DNA from 3 places in the Lysinibacillus sp. S1 genome. Region 1 is predicted to be linked to each of the others. Evidence: riboswitches for the same ligand, from Rfam matches in the RefSeq annotation. Region 1 holds a riboswitch; each other region holds the start of a gene.

What was found. Region 1 has a riboswitch for S-adenosylmethionine ahead of ACHZEU_RS11275 (MetQ/NlpA family ABC transporter substrate-binding protein). Riboswitches for the same ligand answer to the same signal wherever they lie in the genome.
Region 2: another riboswitch for S-adenosylmethionine. It lies ahead of metA (homoserine O-succinyltransferase); the one in region 1 lies ahead of ACHZEU_RS11275 (MetQ/NlpA family ABC transporter substrate-binding protein).
Region 3: another riboswitch for S-adenosylmethionine. It lies ahead of ACHZEU_RS05570 (YezD family protein); the one in region 1 lies ahead of ACHZEU_RS11275 (MetQ/NlpA family ABC transporter substrate-binding protein).

The regions. Positions count from the first base shown of each region.
Region 1 covers NZ_CP173154.1:2,237,818-2,243,143, reverse strand. The annotation lists gene ACHZEU_RS11290 (enoyl-CoA hydratase/isomerase family protein) at 1-245, opposite strand, end outside; gene ACHZEU_RS11285 (methionine ABC transporter permease) at 259-930, opposite strand; gene ACHZEU_RS11280 (methionine ABC transporter ATP-binding protein) at 923-1,948, opposite strand; gene ACHZEU_RS11275 (MetQ/NlpA family ABC transporter substrate-binding protein) at 2,056-2,886, opposite strand; SAM riboswitch class I at 2,975-3,079, opposite strand; gene ACHZEU_RS11270 (PPC domain-containing DNA-binding protein) at 3,202-3,705, shown strand; gene ACHZEU_RS11265 (pyridoxal phosphate-dependent aminotransferase) at 3,748-4,917, opposite strand; gene ACHZEU_RS11260 (carbon-nitrogen family hydrolase) at 5,014-5,326, shown strand, end outside.
Region 2 covers NZ_CP173154.1:248,885-254,352, reverse strand. The annotation lists gene ACHZEU_RS01315 (Ger(x)C family spore germination protein) at 1-755, shown strand, start outside; gene ACHZEU_RS01310 (hypothetical protein) at 760-993, shown strand; gene ACHZEU_RS01305 (endospore germination permease) at 1,025-2,173, shown strand; gene metA (homoserine O-succinyltransferase) at 2,213-3,148, opposite strand; SAM riboswitch class I at 3,272-3,383, opposite strand; gene ACHZEU_RS01295 (nucleotide excision repair endonuclease) at 3,587-3,958, shown strand; gene ACHZEU_RS01290 (hypothetical protein) at 4,010-4,396, opposite strand; gene ACHZEU_RS01285 (TrmB family transcriptional regulator) at 4,419-5,201, opposite strand; gene ACHZEU_RS01280 (TSUP family transporter) at 5,327-5,468, shown strand, end outside.
Region 3 covers NZ_CP173154.1:1,036,314-1,041,781, reverse strand. The annotation lists gene ACHZEU_RS05590 (LysR family transcriptional regulator) at 1-862, shown strand, start outside; gene ACHZEU_RS05585 (phosphopantothenoylcysteine decarboxylase) at 934-1,608, shown strand; gene ACHZEU_RS05580 (TetR/AcrR family transcriptional regulator) at 1,712-2,314, shown strand; gene ACHZEU_RS05575 (DUF418 domain-containing protein) at 2,298-3,392, shown strand; SAM riboswitch class I at 3,563-3,658, shown strand; gene ACHZEU_RS05570 (YezD family protein) at 3,729-3,884, shown strand; gene ACHZEU_RS05565 (flavin reductase family protein) at 3,975-4,460, opposite strand; gene ACHZEU_RS05560 (VOC family protein) at 4,610-5,395, shown strand.

The sequences.
Region 1 (5,326 bases):
GCTTTAGCATTGTCTGTAGCATAACGAACATCTAAAAACTCGCTAATATCTGCACCGGAAGAAAAGGCTACTTCATTGACACCGCGAACAATTAAAAGTTTGATGGAAGAATCTATACGGAGCAGCTCTAGTTGGTCTACTATGGCTTGAAACATTGCCCTTGATAAAGAATTCCGTTTATCCGGGCGGTTTAATACTAACGTTGCAATATAGCCATTTTTCTCTACATAAATTTCGTTTGTCATCTTCATTCTCCTCTTAATCTTTTTTCAACTTCGCGGCGAAGCGGTTACCAATGGATTGAATGCTCTGCACAAGGATGATTAAGATAAAGACAGTTGCATACATCACATCAACCTCATAGCGCAAATGACCATAACGATAGGCAAGGTCACCTAAACCGCCAGCACCAACCATTCCTGCCATTGCTGTTGCACCAATTAATCCTATTGTGGCAATTGTTAAGCCTAAAATAATAGATGGTCGCGCTTCACGTAATAGGACATGCCAAATGATATGGCGACGTTTAATACCCATGGCTGTGTAGGCTTCTACTACTCCGGAATCCACTTCTAAAAGCGCAGACTCCATCAGTCGTGCAATATAAGGAGCTGTGTAAACAACTAGTGGAACGATTACACCTTTAACACCAATTGTTGTACCTACAATTAACTTGGTAAAAGGTAAGATGAAGAATAGTAAAATGATAAATGGAACAGAGCGAACAATATTGATAAATAGATTAAAAAACTGATAGAAAAATTTATTTTCAAAGGATTGTCCTGGTCGTGTTAAAACGATTAATAGCCCTAATGGAATGCCAATCAGAATGGAGAAAAATAATGAAATTCCGACCATTTGAAATGTTTCGATAATTGCTTTGCCAATAACATCTGACCAATCTGTAAAGAAGCTTTGGATACTACTCATTGAACGCACCTCCTAATTCTTCCACTGCCACGCCATTTTCTGAAAAATACGTTAACGCCTTTTGGACAATCTGCGTTTCGCCATGTAAATGCACCACAATATTGCCGACAATACCGTTTTTTAATTCAATAATATTAGCTGTTAAAATATTTGGTTGCACATCATATACCTTAGTGACTTCTGCTAATAATGGCTTACCAGTACTTTCACCAAGGAATGTTAAACGGATTACACTTCCTGAAACATTTAATTGCTCAATAAGAGAAGGGGATAAATTACGTTGTGAAATTGTATTCAAAAACTTTCGCGTTGTAGGGTGCTTCGGTTTCGCAAAAAGTTCAATCGCTGTGCCAAATTCCACAACTTTCCCTGATTCTAGAACAGAAACCTCATCGCAAATTTTTTGAATTACATTCATTTCATGTGTGATGAGCAGAATCGTAATGCCTAATTCACGATTAATTTTTAACAACAATTCAAGAATGGCTTCCGTTGTCTCAGGATCAAGTGCACTTGTTGCTTCGTCACTAAGTAAAATCTCTGGTTCCTGTGCTAAGGCACGTGCAATAGCCACACGCTGTTTTTGACCACCTGAAAGTTGATTTGGGTAACTATCTAGTTTATCTGTTAAACCGACAATTTCAGCATACTTAGCTACTCGGTTTTTTACTTCCGCCTCTTTATAGCCTAGTAGCTTTAAGGGAACTGCAATATTATTGTAAACTGTTGCTGTTTTTAAGAGATTAAAGTGCTGGAAGATCATCCCGATTTTTTGGCGTGTTTGACGTAATTCGTGAAGAGAAAGGGTCGTAATGTCTACATTGTCTATCACTACTTTTCCTGCTGTAGGACGTTCTAGTAGATTAACGCAACGAATGAGTGTACTTTTACCAGCACCACTATAGCCGATTACACCATGAATTTGTCCCTTTTTTACGTGAAGATTGATGCCATCCACAGCTTTTATGATGCCTTTTTTCGACTTAAATTCTTTTGAGATATTTTGTAATTGAATCATGCGATTGTTTGCTCCTTTCTCAACCTTCTAAAAAGCAAGAATCTGCTCGTCTTCCCATTGGGGAATTTCAGCAGATTCTTCGGCTTTATAGAAGCTTTCTGAACATATTACCAGCTAGGGATTACAGAACCTTTGAATTCCTCTTCGATGAATTGACGCACTTCGTCAGATTGGTAAGCCTCAACGAACTTTTTAATTGTTGGATCATTTTCATTTTCAGCACGTACAACAATATAGTTCACGTATGGAGAATCAGTAGATTCCAATAAAATAGAGTCATCTTTAGGGTTAATGCCAGCTTCTAGTGCAAAGTTTGTATTAATAGCTGCTACATCTACTTCACTAAGTTGTTTAGGAATTTGAGCTGCCTCTAATTCAATGAATTTTAAATTCTTTTTGTTTTCTTCTACATCACGGATCGAGGCTGTTAAGTCTGCACCCTCTTTTAACTTAATATAGCCAGCTTCCTGTAAAACAAAGAGGGCACGTGCTCCATTCGTTGGGTCATTTGGTAGGCCAAACGTTGCACCGTCAGGAAHGVCATCAAAGGATTTATATTTTTCTGAGTAGATACCCATTGGATTTAAAATCGTCTTGCCCACTGGTACTAAATCTGTATCATGGTCTTTATTAAATGTATCTAGGAAAGGCTCGTGTTGATAGCTGTTCGCATCAAGATCACCTTCAGCTAAGGATGTATTAGGTAAAACATAGTCAGAAAATGATTTTAGTTCTACTTCTAGCCCGTTCTCTTTTGCTACTTTAGCGGCTACTTCTGCAATTTGTTCGTGTGGACCAGAAGTGACGCCTACAACGATTTTCTTTTCATCAATTCCTTCAGCTTGGCTTTTACTATCTTCTTTAGAGCCACAGCCTGCTAAAGCTGCTACTAATGTTAAACTTGRTAAACCTKRTAAWAYTWTATTTTTCTTTTTCATGAWAATARCTRKAAGATTGTTTTTATCGGTTTTTTGAAAATAAAAAAACTCTCTTACAAATTAAGAGAGGCTCATGAAAAGATGTCCTCTCTTATCTATCAAACGAAGATCGTTTGCAGGATTTAGCACCTTCCTATAAAAAGGAGGTTGCCGAGCTTCATAGGGCCAGTKCCTCAGCTACTCTTGATAAGAGATTTATAATATTTTTTTGTAATTCCGATAGAACTAATATAATTTATAGGGTATAGTAAGTCAATAAATAATTTTTAAATTTTTTATATAATTATAATATTTCGACGCAAAAGAGGGATAACAATGTCTGTAAGAGTTAATTATGGTATAGGTTCATTTGGTAAGGTTATTAGTGCTCGTTTTCTAACGGGAACAGATATCATTGAAGGAATTGAAGCGCTTTGCGAAGAGAATAGTATAGAGTCAGCAACAATTGTAAGCTGTATTGGCAGCTTTCAAAAAAGTAGCTTTGTTTATTTAGTGCCAGATGCAACAGTTCAAATTCAAGTTCGTTTTAGTGATGTGATTGAAAAAGAGGGACCATTAGAATTTATTCAAGGTTCAGGTGTGGTGTGTAAGCGAGATGGTGGATATGAGACACATTTCCATGGTTCTATGAGCGATCAATGGGGTGTTGTATCAGGTGGGCATTTAATAAAAGGGGGCAACCCTGTTATTACTGCTGACATCGTGTTGGCAGAGGTACAAGGGATTCAACATATTCGAAAATGGGATGATGAAACAGGTCATGTTCAATTTTATCCATTAGAAAATGGTTTAGGGCAACCAAGGAAAATTGAAAAATAGTAATAATCCTGTAGCTAGGGATAGCTACAGGATATGGCGTCATTATCTTATAAACAATTGTAATTGCTCGATTCTATGGATTGCTTCACGTAAGCGCTCCTCACTAACCAGCAATCCTACGCGAACATAGCCTTCACCATATTGACCGAAGCCATTACCTGCTGCTACAGCGATATCAGCTTTTTCGAGCAAAAGATCAGCAAACTGTTCACTTGTATAGCCTAGTGGTACAGGGAGCCATGCGAAGAAGGAGCCACTTGGAGCCGTAACATGCCAGCCAATTCTTCGAGCTTCTTCAATGAGTACATTGCGGCGACGCTCATAAGTAGCTCGTAGTTCATCCGCACATTGCTGGGAAGCCGTCAGTGCTACTGCTGCGGCTTGTTGAATGGCAGGGAATTGACTACAAAACAGATGATCCTGAATTAGATTAATAGCAGCAATAATCTCGGCATTCCCTACAGCGAAGCCTATACGCCAGCCAGCCATATTATAGGTTTTCGATAATGTATACATTTCAACTCCTACTTCTTTTGCACCCTTTGCTTGAAGGAAGCTAACTGGTTTATTACCGTCAAATCCTATTGCCCCATAAGCAAAATCATGTGATAKGATAATATTGTGCTCCTTCGCAAAGCGAACGGTCTCTTCAAAAAACGCAAGTGATGCTGTACCACCTGTAGGGTTGTTCGGGTAATTTAAGTAAAGAAGCTTTGCTTTTTCTTTCACTTCATCAGGTAATGCATGATAATCAGGTAAGAAATCATTTTCAGCAAAAAGGGGCATTACTTCAAAATTGACGTCTCCTAGTACAACACCTGATAGGTAATCTGGATAGCCAGGATCTGGTAAGAGCATCGTGTCACCAGGGTTTAACACAGCTAAAGGTAGCTGAACTAGACCAATTTTTGTTCCACTAAGAATCGCTGCCTCTGTATCTGGATTTAGTTCAACCTGATATTCACGTTGATAAAAGTGCGCAGCAGCTGGGCGTAATTCAGCGAGTCCTCTAAATGGTGAATATTTGTGGTTTTGAGGATTTTCAGCTGCTTCCTGTAATGCTTGAATGATGTGAATAGGCGTTGGCTGATCGGGATTTCCTTGCCCAAGGTTAATGACATCACGCCCTTCTTCTAGAGCCAAGTTTACTTTTTGAACGAGTGCTGCAAAAAATTGAGTGGGTAGTTGCTGTAGTTTTTTAGAGAATTCCATGCATGATCACCTTTTTCAGAATATAATAATTATTATTGAAGAATATGAAGCAAATAGTATTACTTTTTCTGTTAATTGTCTAGAGGAGGAATAGAGATGAAAATCGGTTGTATTCAATTAAATGTTGGCTTTGGCAAAGTTGAAGAAAATTTTGAACGTGCCGAGGATAAGATTCGTGAAGCTGCAAAAAATGGGGCAGAAATCATAGTGTTACCTGAAATGTGGAATACAGGCTATGCTTTAGAGAAACTGCCTGAGCTAGCAGATATCAATGGTGAGCGGACAAAGGCCTTTTTGGCTAAACTTGCTAAGGAACTTGATGTACATATTGTAGGGGGCTCTGTTTCAACAAAGAAAGGCGATAAATTTTATAATACGATGTATACCTTTGATCGTAATGGAGAACTTG
Region 2 (5,468 bases), 2.0 Mb from region 1:
TCGAAAAAGTTCCTGCTAATAAAATCTTGAATTCCCTTGATGTCTCTGAAAAGGCTTGGGGCTCCACAATAGCTGTTAATATTGATGAATTAGTCAATACGTTAACCAATAAGCATAAAGGGGCGTTAATTTCTGCTATTGAAGTTCATGGCGATAAGAAATTAGGGGTAGATCAAACAAATGTGCAACGTGTTAAAACACCTGTGCTATTACGTTATACAGGTTTAGCAGTATTTAAAGGGGATAAATATATAGGGCTACTGACTGAAAGCGAAAGCAAAAGTATTAGTTTTCTTAATGACAAAATTCAAAGTACGATAGAAATCATCGCCTGTCCTAATAAAGGGACCTTGTCTACTGAAATCACCCAATCCACTACAAAGGTGAAAGGGTCATTTAAAAACGGGAAACCGAAAATCGATGTCCATATTAATGTAGAGCAGAATGTTGGAGAGGTCGAATGTGATATCGATCTTACCAAAAATAAATCGATTGATTACGTTAATAAAAAAACAGCCCAGGGTATTGATGACCACATTGAAAAAACAGTAGAGAAAATTCAACAGCAATATGAAGTCGATGTTTTTGGATTTGGGGATGCCCTACATCGGGCAGATCCAAAGCAGTGGAAAAAAATTAAGGATGACTGGACTTCCATTTTTCCAGATTTAGCAGTGGCTGTTCATGTAAAGGTAACAACCCAAGGTTCAGGTACGATGCAAAATTCATTATTAAACAAGCCAAAGGAGGAGTAATGAGATGGTACTAGCAGTAGCTATCTTGATTATTGCAATCATTGTTGCTCTTGTTTTTATTCCAAAGCTAAAAAAGCAACAGGATAGAAAAGCCATTATTGTATTCTCCTTTTTGCTATTTATTGGAACGGCTTTAAATATGGGGATTGCCCTTAAAATCCATATTCCTAGCCCATTAGATTTGATTACCTTTATCTTCACACCGATTAGGGATTACATTGTGTCATTCACAAAATAGAAAGATGGACTGAGAAACGGAGGGTAGCTTGATGGAAAAAGAGATAATTAGTTCAAGACAGTTTACAATCGTTACCTTTCTCTATTCTATCGGTACAGCGATTTTAATTATCCCTTCGAGTATTACTGGTGCCGCTAAGCAAGATGCTTGGATAGCGGCAAGCATTGGTGTTCTGCTCAGTTTACTGGTTCTAAAATTATTTTTAACACTGGCCAATCAAACACCGTCCCTAAACTTTATCGAGGCCAATGAAAAAATTCTTGGGCGTTTTTTCGGGAAAATCACAGCGATTTGTTTCCTGATTATGACCTTTCTTTCGGCTGGAGAATTACTTTATTTTATCGGTATTTTCATGAAAACGGAAGTTATGCCAGAGACACCGACATTAGCATTTGCCCTACTGTTCAGTATCCTTATTATGTATGCCGCTTATTTAGGGATTGAGACCTTTGCCCGTTCGGCAGAAATCCTCTTCCCATTGTTTATCTTTATTTTTATTTTTTTCGTCATTAGTATTACCCCTCAAATTACATTTGAGAATATTCAGCCTCTACTAGAAGCGACCAAAGCATCTATGTTTTATAGTATTGCACGCTTTATGAGTATCTTTTCCTTTCCATTACTTGTATTATTGATGCTCTATCCTACTGGCGTCAATGTACAGCCGTCTGCACAGAAAGGGCTATATATTGGGGCAATCCTTGGCGGAATCGTCTTAGTTACGTTGATTGTCCTATCAATTCTTGTATTAGGTCCTGAAAACACTGCATCAAGGACATTTCCTAGCTATGCCTTAGCGCAAAGAATATCTATAGGGAATTTTTTACAGCGCATTGAAATCATTATGGCATTTATGTGGATTACGTCTATATATATTCGTACATTTATGTATTTCTATACGACCGTTGTTGGCCTCGCACAAATTTTAAAGATCAAGGATCATCGCCCACTCATTATACCGATGGGGATAATTGTTATTGGACTTTCTCAAATTGTTCATCCAGATATTGTGCATTCTACTAATTATAATAATGAAATTTGGCCAATCTTTTCCTTTATTTTCACCATTTTATTACCTATACTTTTGTTGATTGTGGTAGTTATTCGCAATCGTAAATCCAAGGCTCAAAATAACGAAACACCTCAGCAGGAAACAGAAAATGACAATCAAAAAGTCTAATTTCTTCTAAGCTAGAAAAGAAATTAGACTTTTTATTAATTAAATATGATATTCGATTTCATCTACAAAATCCCATTCATATGGTGTTTCTTGGTAAACATAGTAGTTCAACCAGTTAGAGAATAATAGATGCGTATGGGCACGCCATGTATTCATCGGCACTTGTGTCGGATCGTCATTCGGGAAGTAGTTTACAGGAACGGCGATATCTATGCCCTTCGCCACATCGCGACTGTATTCATCGGCTAGCGTTGTCGCATCATACTCTAGATGCCCCGTAATCATAATATTTTTATTATCTTTTGATTGTACAATAAATACCCCAGCATCCTCTGAATAGGATAATAATCGTAGATCTGGATGATTGCGAACCTCGTCAATCGAAACAGATGTATAGCGTGAATGGGGCGCAGTAAATAAATCACTAAAGCCACGTACCAAATCTACAGTTAAATCTGTAATCACATGGGAATAGACGCCTGAGCATTTAGCAGAAAGCTCAACCTTCCCAATGCCATAATGATGATACAATGCAGCCTGTGCCCCCCAACATATATGTAGCACGGATGTCACATTCTTTTTAGACCAATCCATAATTTCTGAAATTTCCTGCCAATAGTTGACCTCTTCAAAAGCCATTTTTTCTACTGGCGCACCAGTTATAATCATACCATCATAGCGTCGGTGTCGAATCTGATTGAACGTTGTGTAGAAAAGCTGCAAATGGGATTTACTCACATTTTTAGACTCGTGTGTGGCTGTATTCAAAAAGGTAATATTGACTTGTAATGGTGTATTCCCCAATAAACGTAATAATTGGAGCTCTGTTTTTTCTTTTTCAGGCATTAAATTTAATATTAATATATTTAATGGACGGATTTGCTGTGTTTTCGCACGATCTTCTTCCATGACGAAGATTTTTTCCTCACGTAAATGTTCTCCAGCTGGTAAATTTTTCGGAATATTAATTGGCATCTTGCTTTCCCCTCTCTATAATCACTCTCTTTTAGCAAACCTTGCTTGCGTAGAATGCAACGAAATTAAAAAATCCTCCTCATTCCATACGAGATAGAATGAGAAGGATTTTTTTCACGTCCACTCTTATCTCTCAAAGGAAAAAATCCTTTGCTGGAATTAGCACCTTTCTAACAATTGTTAGAGGTTGCTGAAGCGTCATCGGGCCAAATCCCTCAGCTTCTCTTGATAAGATTATTTAATTATCTTGAATTGTAACACGAACTAGTTAGAATATCAATAATTCATAGAATATTTTGTGATTCATGTGCATGTTCCTTGGTCATTTGATGTACACTAAGCTTGCTATATGTGGTGTTTCTGCATTTAAAATTTATGGTAAACATGCCGTAATTATGTTACCATATACTTTTAGTAAGAGAGAGGAACGTGAATAGTTTGATTAAAATTGAATTTCCAAAACCAGATCTAGTAATCCGTCAACGTGAACAAGACTTAAAACCAGGTGATGTGCCGATCACACCTTACTTTGGTTTTATTGACTTCCATAAAATCACACGAGATAAAGGCGGCATTTTCTTATTCTATAATGACAAGAATGAGCTATTGTTTGTTGGGAAAGCACGTAAAATTCGTCAACGTATTAAAAAACATTTCGAGGATAATGTATCTCCGATGAAAAACCATCGTGATGAAGTGTTCAAAATTGAAGTCTATGAAGTAGAAGATCCAATGGAACGTGAAATTTACGAAACATATGCGATTAATACTTTCCGCTCTAAATATAACGTAGACAAAGTCTTTTATTAGGCATCACGTAAAGAAACCGAAATCTCATCAAAGGGATTTCGGTTTCTTTTATCACATAATGGTCATACGATCAATTGGCGTACTCTGACCGTTTATTCGCAAATCAATGGTATCAAGCTCAGGATTCTTGACGGTGATTTTAAAAACATAGGGTTGTGCCTCTTTCCTTTGCTCGCTGCCTTCTTCTAACTGGATAATAAGCCTATTTCCCTCAGCTGTAATACTTGCCAATACATTCCCTTTTGAATAATAAACAAGGTAATATGGAGCATCCTTTTCATGCAATAGTTGTATTCTGTCATTAGAAACGATATTTTTTTGGACATTATCTGGGACAACCGTTAGCTCATGAATCGTTGGTGGATCGGTAGGTGGTGTAGCATTACAGGCTCCTAGCATTAGTAGGCTCATTAAACCTAGCAACACGAATTTTTTCAAGTAACTCCCCTTCCTTATACGACTATTCTAAGAAAAAAGCTTTACGCTCCTTAGCAATCCAGTCTTCTAACTCCTGATCATCACGTTTTACTAACCGATTGATGAGCACATCATGCCATATATAATCCTCTAACAAATAAATATGAACCGGATCATTGGTGATAAAGGCCGTCTCTTGGGTAGATGGAGAATGACCATAAATCATTTCCTGACCATCTATCGATAAGATAAACCAATGCGGTGTAGATGCTTTTTTTGTATAATGTGTGGCTCTATGCTGGTCAATTGAGGCGAGATGCTCTCCTACATACAACGTAATGCCATGAACAGGAACATGCAGCGCCACCTCTTGCAAATCTTCACGTAAGGCATCATACATATCTTCCCACATCGACAGCATCACTTTTTTCTTCGCCTTCTTTAGAAGTGACTGACAATAGTTGATAATGGATTCCTTGCCCTTCAGCATGACCACTTTAGGCTCAGCTTCCTGTACTTTTTCCTCTAATTTCTCTAATTTCCCGCTTATAGACGTAAAATTCGACTCCCAGCGCTGTTGCATTTGCTGTAAGAACACAGACACAGGCATTGCCGAATAGGTCGTTTGTTCTGCGGTCTCTTCTTTTAACACGATGCCCTTTTCTACAAGGATATTTAAAATATCATACACTCTTGCACGTGGTATGCCAGAATTTTTACTAACCTGATAAGCACTGACATGACTTTGCTGAACAAGTGCCGTATAGGCCTTTGCTTCATATTCTGTAAAACCCATTTCTTTCAGCTGGGTGATTAATTCCTCCATGTAATCCCTCCATTATCTTTATTATAGGCTACCAATGTGAAGATTTGCCAATGAAAAAATGGGGTTTACAGCGCAAATAAATTTAGTTACTATTTCAGTAGTAACTAAATTTAAAGAGGTGTCATATGTTGTTTGAAATCGATGTACATATTCTAATACTATTAATTTCTTTTGGATTTCTGGCGGCTTTTGTTGACTCAGTAGTGGGAGGGGGCGGTTTAATTTCACTACCAGCCTTACTATTTGTTGGGCCTAATCCAGCCGCTG
Region 3 (5,468 bases), 1.2 Mb from region 1:
GATTTTAACAAAGGTGGCAGAGGTGGCAAGCTTTACAAAAGCAGCTGATGCGCTAGGGTTAACACAATCTGCTGTGAGTCATGCCGTGTCGAGTTTAGAAAAAGAGTTTGGCTTTGCGCTCATTCATCGAAGTCGTGTGGGTGTGACATTAACGAGTGAGGGACAAACAATGCTAAGGGCAATGCGTCAGGTTTTGGATGCTCAGGAATTATTGCAACAGGAAGCAGCTCACATTCATGGCGTGACACGAGGTAAGGTTCGAATTGGTGTGATATCGAGTATTTCTTCAAATTGGATGCCAGAAATTGTTCGGATTATGGATAATCAATTTCCAGGGATACAGGTGGAGTTACGAGAGGGAGATTACTATGAAATTGAACAATGGCTTTTAAGTGGTGAAGTAGAAGCAGGATTTTTGAATGGTCAAAAGTCAGAGCAATATCAGTTCACTGAGCTCCAACAAGACCCATTATTATGTATTGTTTCGGATAAAAGTCCATTGTTTGATAAGACAGAAATTGATATCGTAGATTTAGAGGATATGCCATTTATTATGACTTCCTATAAAGGGACAAATGATGTCAAGGTGCTATTAGAGCAATATCATGTTAAGCCGAATATCCGCTTTGAGCTTTCCGAGGAGGTAGGGATTCTTTCCATGATTTCTCATCATTTAGGGATCAGTATTTTACCTCAGTTGGTTATTCAAAATTTACCGCCAACATTGAGAGCGATTCCATTAAAGCAAGGTGGCTACCGAACGATTGGTATTGCCATGAAACACCATGCTTCGCCCGTCACAAAGAAATTTGCAGAGATATTAAGTGCTTGGCTAAAAGAACAAAACAGCTCCCTAAAATAGTGGCTATTGAAGCCTATCCTTACATTACGTTAAAATAGTATTTGTATATATTTAAGAAAATAGGTGAGTGTATGGGGACATTACAGGGCAAAACCGTACTCATTACAAGTGGGGGAACACTTGAAAAATGGGATCGTGTACGAGGTCATACGAATTTATCAAAAGGCACAATGGGGTGTTATTTAGCAGAGGCGGCGCTGGCTGCTGGCGCTAACGTAGTATACATGCATGGTTACTTTGCACAGCTTCCAGAAAACCAAAATGATATGACATTGATACAATTTGAAGGCATAGAGGATTTAGGACAAAAGGTGCGTCATGCAGTTCAACAACAACATGTCGATATCGTCATTATGGCGGCTGCGGGCTCTGATTGGGTCATTGACAAAGTATATGATCAATCAGGTAATTTAATGGAGGAAACGGGGAAAATGCCTTCTGACGAACCACCTATTATTCATTTTAAAAAAGCACCAAAAGTATTAGGTCAAATTAAGGGATGGCAACCGAATGTAACGTTAGTAGGCTTTAAGCTCGAAGCAACGAATGATGAGGAATTCTTGTTAGCTCGTGCCAGACTGCGTATGGAAACAGCCAATGCACAATTTATGGTAGCAAATAGCTCTCAGTCTTTATATGGGGGGGATGAACCTCATTGGATTGTACCTGCCGATGGACAGCCTCTTAAAGTAATGGGCAAGCAAAAAACAGCAGAAGCTTTAATGATGTATTTACAAAATCAATAAATGTGAACTGTGTAGAGAAATATTTCTACACAGTTTTTTCTTGTCTAAAAGGTTAGCATCCTATAATATTTACTTAACGGTCGGTAAAAAAAGGAGGGTAATAATGGGAAATAAAGAACAAACTTTTCACAAAATTATAGAAATTGCTTATGGGATGTTTGCGGAAAATGGATTTGAAAAAACAAGCTTAGCAATGATTGCTACAGAGGTCGGTATTTCAAAACCAGCCATTTACTATTATTTTCAATCAAAGGATCAATTAATCGCTTTCATATTTGATGAATTGTATAAAGAAATTCAACATGATGTCGCTGTGGATTATAAAGAGCTTTCTTCTGCTAATTTTAAGGAGGAATTACTTAAGCTAGGCTATAAATCTATTGAGGCACAGGACAAGGACCCTTATTTTAATAAAATATTTAATCAATATGTACTATTAGCGGCCCGCGATGAAAACTATAAAAGACAATTAGTAGAGCTAGAAACCAGTTTTTTAACGAGCTTTGTTGCTATCCTACGATATGGCGTACAGCTAGGGGTGCTAGAGGATACTCCCCATATAGAAGCGAAGGCACAAATGCTAGCCCTCGTCTATGATAATATCGGTAATTTCATGTTAACAGGCAACCAATTGAACTATAGGGCTATTTGGAAGGAGGCTGTACATAGCGTTATCCAAGGGGGCAAAGATGACAAAAAGAAATGATGATCGGCGCATTGAAGGTCTTGATTTTGCAAGAGCTCTCGCCATGCTTGGCATGTTCATTGTCAATTTTGGCGTCATAACAGATTCTACAACGAATGGTTCAACATGGTTAATTGCCTTCCAACATCTTTTCGAGGGACGTGCTTCGGCCGTATTTGTTATGCTAGCAGGAATAGGGACAGCCTTAATGACTCGTCAGGCTAGAGAGAGTAAGGACCCAATCCTTCTTCGTCAAAATCGACTTACTTTGTGGAAGAGGGCGCTTTTGTTATTTACGATAGGGATAATATTATATGCAATCGGCTGGACAGGAGATATCTTACATTATTATGGCGTGTATATGTTTGTTGCTGCTTGGTTGATTGCCCAATCCAAGAAAATGATGATCTTCATAATCGGTGCCATCCTTATCCTTTCACAATGGCTTCAAATTCAATTTAGTTACCTTGCTGGTTGGCATCCAACATATGTGCTACTAGAGTATCTTGATTTTTGGACACCAGCAGGATTTATAAGAAATTTGATGTTTAATGGCTATCATCCACTATTCCCCTGGATTTGCTTCTTTCTGATAGGTATGGTAATGGGCACATTAGATTTAACAAATCATACATTAAGAAAAAACTTACTGGTGATAGGTTTATTGTTAGTCATCATGACTGAGACTTGTTCAACGTTATTCATTAAGATGACAACCATTCATTTATTAGATGTAGAGAGTGCATTGTATTTATTTGATACAGGACCGATTCCACCGAATATGATGTATGTCCTATCTAATTCGGCTTCGGCTATTGTTATCATTGTTGGCTCCATCTATCTTGTAGAGACATGTAAAAATAAAGTTATTCAATCTTTCATATTAACAGGACAAATGTCTTTAACGCATTATGTTGGCCATGTTGTTATAGGCATTGGAATACTAATTATTTGCCAAAAGCTGGAGAACCAAACACTTGCTTTTTCCATGCTGTATGCCTGCTGTTATTTTTTAGGATGTGTCGTTGTTTCTGTATGGTGGAGGACTAAACATCATCGAGGCCCACTTGAATTCATGATGAGGAAATGGAGCTTGTAATAAATTAATGGATTGCCATCTATTTCTCACTGACTAGGCATAAAATACTTTAGGTTTAGGGAGTCTTTTAATCTAAACGACATATTGCATAGTATTCAACTAGGTTTTCTAATATTTTGTATTGACATTCCTATAGCAGAATTATAGAATTATTTTCAAGAAACGCAGTACTCTTATCAAGAGAGGTGGAGGGACTTGGCCCAATGAAGCCTCGGCAACCGAACAACAGGTGCCAAATCCAACAGATGGTGTCTGAGAGATAGGAGGGGCTATCAATCAGTTTGATGCGTTGGCCTCTTTATGAACAATTAGGATAAAAAAGAAGGGGTGTATCGTATGGCTCAGTCAGTAAAAGTAGATGATAAGAAACTAGAGGCAATTGCGAAGGCGATTCAAAATCTTGAATTTGGTGAAGTGCATATTACGATTCAAGATGGTGTGATTGTGCAAATTAATAGGCTTGAAAAGCAGAGATTTCCGCAGAAAAAATAACAATGATTTCAGTAGAACTTATGTCAAACGGCCACCTATAAGCATGAAGGATTTCCTGTGCTTACAAGTGGCCCTTTTTTTGTGTAAAGACTAGCTATAAAAGCTTTTTGGTATGGGACCGATATGACGGCGATGATAAAGCAAAGGCTCTTTTTGAGCATTTGTAATGTCTACGACCTGCCCAATAAAAATGGTATGGTCGCCAGCATCGATTTGCTGAAATGTTTTACATTGTAAATTAGCTGCTGTATCATGTAAAATCGGTAGTCCTAAAGAGGAAGTTGACCATTTTGCTTGTGCAAAGCGATCAGGGATTTTACTGGCAAATAGTGTACATAAATGCTCTTGATCACTCGCTAAAATATTGACCGCAAAATTTGGCGCAGTCGTGAAATAAGGATGGAGCTGAGATTTTTTATCGAGTGACCACAAAATAAGGAGCGGGTCGATTGAAACAGATGCAAAGGAATTGACGGTTAAGCCAATCGGTTTTGTGTCATGACATGTCGTGACAACTGTTACGCCTGTAGGATAATTACCTAATGCCAATTTAAAAGCAGCTACTAKATCTGTCATTCAAATCACCTCTTTATGAAATTAGTGAARGGAGTTTGTAGGTAAACGAAACTTTTTTTCATATCCTACTAGTAACTCCTTTTCTTGAGTAAATTTTAAACTAATCAAACATACAGGTAAAGGTAATGGGGAAAGAAAGGGGAATGGCCATGACTTTATATTTTGATCATTTGGTTCATCAAGTGGAATCACCAGAAAATATAAAGGTTTTCTTCAATAAACGAAATGTCCATACAGTGAATGGTGGGCAGCACACGATGTGGGGGACTTATAATACGTTAAGCTACTTTGGCTTAAGCTATATTGAACAAATTGCTATCTATGATCGTGATTTATTTGAGCAAGCGGCACAATACCCATATTCCCTACATTATACGTTTAAACGTGATCAAGAGCGCCAGGGATTTTCTCGAATTGCTCTGCGCACAAAAAATATTGAGGAAGAGGGTCGACGCTTGCGAGCATTGGGCTATGAAGTATATGGACCAGATGCATGTAGCAGAACAAGACCAGATGGCACTGTGGTAGAATGGAAGCTACTGCATTTTGGTAAGCCAGATCTGCCAATTGATTTTCCATTTTTGATTGAATGGGCGGAGGAAGATGAAGAGCGTTTGGTTCAATTAAAGGCAAGTGGTGCCATTGATGTCAAACAGGCTATAACGATGGAATCCGTCCAATTCTACGTCAAGGACATGCAGGCAACAGTTAAGCTGTGGCAAGAGGTGTTACAGCTACCHGTGCVTACGCAATATGAGCAGTATKWGTCACTACAGCTACCGAATATGCGTTTAGATTTCTATGAGGAAGAGAGCGCGATGACAATGACACTTGGTCATGTCAAAGAGGGACCATTTGGTGTGACATTAAAGGATCCTAAACGAACAAAGGAAACTTTAGTTTGCCCTGGTGCTTTTTATTGGATAAATCGATAATGAGAAAAGGCTGGGCCATAACTAACTGGGACCTTCATAAAGCCGAATAATCTTTAAATTAACAAACATGATA